Regions from separate parts of the Pseudomonas agarici genome, predicted to be linked through region 1. Evidence: predicted binding sites of a transcription regulator. Region 1 holds the regulator's gene; the other holds the start of a gene.

Region 1 (2,407 bases):
AGCTTGTCGGTAAGCAGGTCGATCGCGGCATACATGTCGTCATGTTCGGCGTTGGCGACCACCTCGCCACCGTGAATGTGCAGCGTGGCTTCGATTTTCTGCTTCAGTTTTTCGACGGCCATTGTCACCTGCACGTTGGTGATCTTGTCGAAGTGGCGCTCTAACCGGTCAAGTTTCTCGCCGATGTAGGTACGCAGGGGTTCGGTCACTTCCAGTTGGTGTCCACTGATGTTGACTTGCATACAGCTTCTCCTTCGTTGCCAGTGCATGAAGCGGCAGGCGTATGCCTGCCACTGGAACGCTGTGGCACGCCCGGCGGTTACATCAACCGCTTCCGTTCGCTGGAAGGTGCGATCCCGAGGGATTCACGGTACTTGGCGACGGTGCGACGGGCGACCTGAATGCCTTGTGCCTCCAGTAAACCAGCGATCTTGCTGTCACTCAACGGCTTTTTCTGATTTTCCGCCGCAACCAGTTTCTTGATGATCGCGCGGATCGCCGTGGACGAGCATTCACCGCCTTCGGAGGTGCTGACATGGCTGGAGAAAAAGTATTTCAACTCATAAATACCGCGAGGGGTATGCATGAATTTTTGGGTGGTGACCCGGGAAATCGTCGATTCGTGCATACCCACGGCTTCGGCGATGTCATGCAGGACCAGCGGTTTCATCGCTTCATCACCGTACTCCAGGAAGCCGCGCTGGTGTTCGACGATCTGGGTGGCGACCTTCATTAGGGTTTCGTTACGGCTCTGCAGGCTCTTGATGAACCAGCGGGCTTCCTGCAACTGATTACGCATGAAGGTGTTGTCGGCGCTGGTATCGGCGCGGCGGACAAACCCGGCGTATTGCGGATTGACCCGCAGGCGTGGCACCGACTCCTGGTTCAGTTCTACCAGCCAGCGCTCGCTGTCCTTACGCACGATGACGTCGGGCACTACATATTCGGCTTCGCTGGATTCGATCTGCGAGCCAGGGCGCGGGTTGAGGCTTTGCACCAGCTCGATGACCTGGCGCAGTTCGTCTTCCTTGAGCTTCATACGGCGCATCAACTGGCTGTAGTCGCGGCTGCCCAGCAGGTCGATATAGTCGTTGACCAGACGTTGCGCTTCGCTCAGCCATGGGGTCTCGCTCGGCAGTTGGCGCAGTTGCAGCAGCAGGCACTCGCCGAGGTTGCGGGCGCCGATGCCGGCCGGTTCGAACTGTTGGATGCGGTGCAGGACAGCTTCGATTTCGTCGAGCTCGATGTCCAGCTCCGGATCGAAGGCGTCGAGAATTTCCTCGAGGGTCTCGTCCAAGTAGCCCTGACTGTTGATGCAGTCGATCAGGGTCACCGCGATCAGCCGGTCGGTGTCGGACATCGGTGCCAGGTTCAACTGCCACAGCAGGTGGCTTTGCAGGCTTTCGCCGGCGGAGGTGCGGGTGGTGAAGTCCCACTCGTCGTCATCGCTGCTAGGCAGGCTGCTGGCGCTGGTCTGGTAAACGTCTTCCCAGGCGGTGTCGACCGGGAGTTCGTTGGGAATGCGTTCGTTCCAGTCGCCTTCCTCGAGGTTGTCGACCGTGGGCGCGGTTTCCTGGTAGGAGGTTTCCTGGACGTCGGTAGTGGGCTTTTGCTCGGTGCTGTCGGCCAGTGGATCGGCATTATCGAAGTCGTCGCCTTCTTCCTGGCGTTCGAGCATCGGGTTGGATTCCAGGGCCTCCTGGATTTCCTGCTGAAGGTCCAGGGTTGACAATTGGAGCAGGCGGATGGCCTGTTGCAGCTGCGGTGTCATCGTCAGCTGCTGGCCCATTCTTAGGACTAGCGATGGTTTCATGGCAGGGGCTTAACACCTTATTTGCCGGCGCACATGCGCCATCCACTACAGGGCGCCGGAGCGCCAAACATAAGCAAATTATATGCCTGAAATCCAAGCGTTTGCCTAGAGTGCCGTAACAATAAAAGCATAGGATGCTTTATCGAACATTCCGGCACTCAGGCGGGTAGCCAAACACCGTCGGGCTTACAGGCGGAACTCATGGCCCAGATAGACTTCCTTGACCAGCTCGTTGGCCAGGATGGTGGCCGAATCGCCTTCGGCGATCAGTTGTCCATCATTGACGATATAGGCGGTTTCGCAGATGTCCAGGGTCTCGCGAACGTTGTGGTCGGTGATCAGTACACCGATGCCCTTGGCCTTGAGGTGGTAAATGATCTGCTTGATATCGCCGACGGAAATCGGGTCGACACCGGCGAAGGGTTCATCCAGCAGGATGAATTTCGGTGCGGTGGCCAGGGCGCGGGCGATTTCCACTCGGCGGCGCTCGCCACCGGACAGGCTCATGCCGAGGTTGTCGCGAATGTGACTGATATGGAATTCCTGTAGCAGGCTTTCCAGTTCCTTGCGCCGGGCGGCCTTGTCGAGTTCCTT
Region 2 (2,407 bases), 2.5 Mb from region 1:
TGCGGCTGTTTCAGCGCCGCCATATAAAGGTCCTTCTGATCCGGTTCGTAGCCCAATGCGTCGATACCCATTTGTGCGCTGGAAGGGTCGAGGATGCGCATAACGATCTTTTCGCCCCACAGGGTCGGCAGCGTGTTGACCCGGAAATCGATGGTTTTGGTTTTCGAGATGCGCATCTTGATGCGCCCGTCTTGTGGCTTGCGCCGCTCGGAAATATCCAGGCTGGCCATTACCTTAATACGGGCGGCGATCCTGCTGGCGAGGTGGATAGGTGGCCTGGCGACCTCCCGCAACATACCGTCGGTGCGCAGACGCACGCGGTAGATCTTTTCATAGGGTTCAAAGTGCAAGTCCGAAGAGCCGCCTTTGATGGCATCCAGCAGCATCTTGTTGACGAAGCGGACCACCGGAGCATCATCGGCGTCTTGCCCCGCGATCTGTTCGTGTTTCTTGTCGTCTACCGATTCAATGTCCAGGCCTTCGAGGTCGACATCCGCCATTTCCTCCAAGCCGCTGGGGTGGCTGTCGAAGAGTTTATCGATGGCATCACTGAGCTTGTCGTCCTCTACCAGAATCGCTTCGGTAGTCAGGCCGGTGCTGAAGCGAATATCGGTAATTGCCTGATGATTGCTGGGATCGGAGATACCGACAAACAGCTTGTTGCCACGTCGCCATAAGGGCAGGACATGGTGCTGGCGGATCAGCTTTTCGCTGACCAGGCCTTTAGGTTGGCTTTCTTTGTCGAATGTGCTCAGGTCAAGCAGAGCGACCCCAAAGTGCTCCGAGGCAATTTCCGCCACCTGTCGGCTTTTGACCAGTTTATTTTGAACCAGATAGCTGACCAGGGATATGCGGTTGCGTTGGGCTTGCTGACAAGCCTGTTGAGCGTTTTTGTCGGTGATGAGCTCGGCTGCAACCAATTGCTTAGCTAGGCCAGAAAGAGCGATATCGTTCATTTTTGCACCAAACGCAAACAGTCGGACTCTTATAGCCTAGTCGGGCGGTGGCGCCAAATGGAGTGAAGACGGGTGACAAAAAATGTCAGATTTTGTTGTACGTCAGCAGCTCCTGTTTGGTTGCGAGGCGGCGGATCATCAGAATATCGAAATTTCAGTGGTTGGCATGCTGTGTGCTGCTAATCTGATAAGTCATGGGCTTTCTCCCACGCTTTGGAGGTAACGGATGAATCTACAAAAAGGTTTTACGCTGATCGAACTGATGATCGTCGTAGCGATCGTTGGTATTTTGGCTGCGGTCGCGATCCCGGCATACCAAAACTATACATACAGAGCAAAATTTGCCGAAGTTGTGTCGGTGGCCAACACCTATCAAACTGCCGTGGCAGCCTGCGCTCAGGAAAAGGGCACGGTGACTGGCTGCGCCTTGGGCACCAATGGGATACCAGCCACTGTCGCTACGACTCATGTGGCCAGCGTTGGTGTGACCGATGGAACAATAACGGTGACGCCGACCTCAACGACTAATGCAGGCTCGACTCTTATTCTCATCCCGGTCCTCGGTGCAGCCGCGCTGACTTGGAGCGTAGGCTCATCGAGCGGTTGTCTTTCAGCTCAGGGCAGCGCTCCGGCCTTGTGTAAGCTGACCGGTAGTTAATAGCGATATTTTTGGCGTTTTTAGAGTAAGCGCCTTTTGGGGCGCTTATTTTATATCGATGATATTTGAGAGATCGCATGGTTTTTTCTAGGCTCAATGGTCGATGGGAAATGCTATGTTGTTTTTTTATATATCTTGTCGTTATTTGCATTTCTAGTTCTGGTCATGACCTTCAGCGCGTTGGGCAACTGCTGGTTGGCCTTCTCTGTTTATGCTTTCTTTGGCGCAAAAGAAGCAAGGACGACAGCTTTTTTCGTGAGCCATCCTGCTGTATTTTGATTATTTTGTTTTTGGCTGTTTTTTCTGCCATGGGTTCCCGGCAACCGACCTGGGCCTTTGTAGAAATATCTGTCGTGATTGTTGGTATTTTTATTTCATTGGCTTTTTTCAAAGCGAGGGTGTGTGAAGGAGAAGAGTTTGACAGGTGGTTTTTGTGGTTCTTGATTTTTTTGTGCGCAGCTAAGGGCAGCCAGTTTTTTATTGTGCTTGTATCTTTTTTTGGAGAAGAGTCGAAGCATTTAGATACAGATCTTTTTATCGAGGGATTTTCCAACAAACGTTTCTACGGCCAATTCCAGACGTTCACTCTCCCGCTATTGGCGCTGCCGTTGTTACTGACGATCACCCGGCGCTTCAGCCAAATCGGGGTCTTTTCCCTCTTGAGCCTCTGGTGGCTTATTGCAATAACCGGCGGCACACGTGGCACCTGGCTTGGCATGAGTGTGGCGGCCTGCGTGTTGTTTATCGCCGGTCGCTCCGGTAGACGCTGGATCACTTGGCAAATCCCTGCTGT

What was found. Region 1 encodes sigma-54, which starts transcription at its own class of promoters, with help from an activator protein. Its sites were predicted from a motif close to ANTGGCATNNANNTTGCTNT; they were not measured.
Region 2: a site for sigma-54 is predicted at 1,117-1,136, ahead of AWM79_RS16255 (pilin). Genes of this name have one in related genera too.

Annotation. Positions count from the first base shown of each region.
Region 1 is NZ_CP014135.1:697,431-699,837, forward strand. Features, by position in the region: gene hpf (ribosome hibernation-promoting factor, HPF/YfiA family) at 1-242, opposite strand, end outside; gene AWM79_RS03185 (RNA polymerase factor sigma-54) at 320-1,813, opposite strand; gene lptB (LPS export ABC transporter ATP-binding protein) at 2,000-2,407, opposite strand, start outside.
Region 2 is NZ_CP014135.1:3,695,941-3,698,347, forward strand. Features, by position in the region: gene pilB (type IV-A pilus assembly ATPase PilB) at 1-956, opposite strand, end outside; gene AWM79_RS16255 (pilin) at 1,183-1,614, shown strand; gene AWM79_RS16260 (O-antigen ligase family protein) at 1,692-2,407, shown strand, end outside.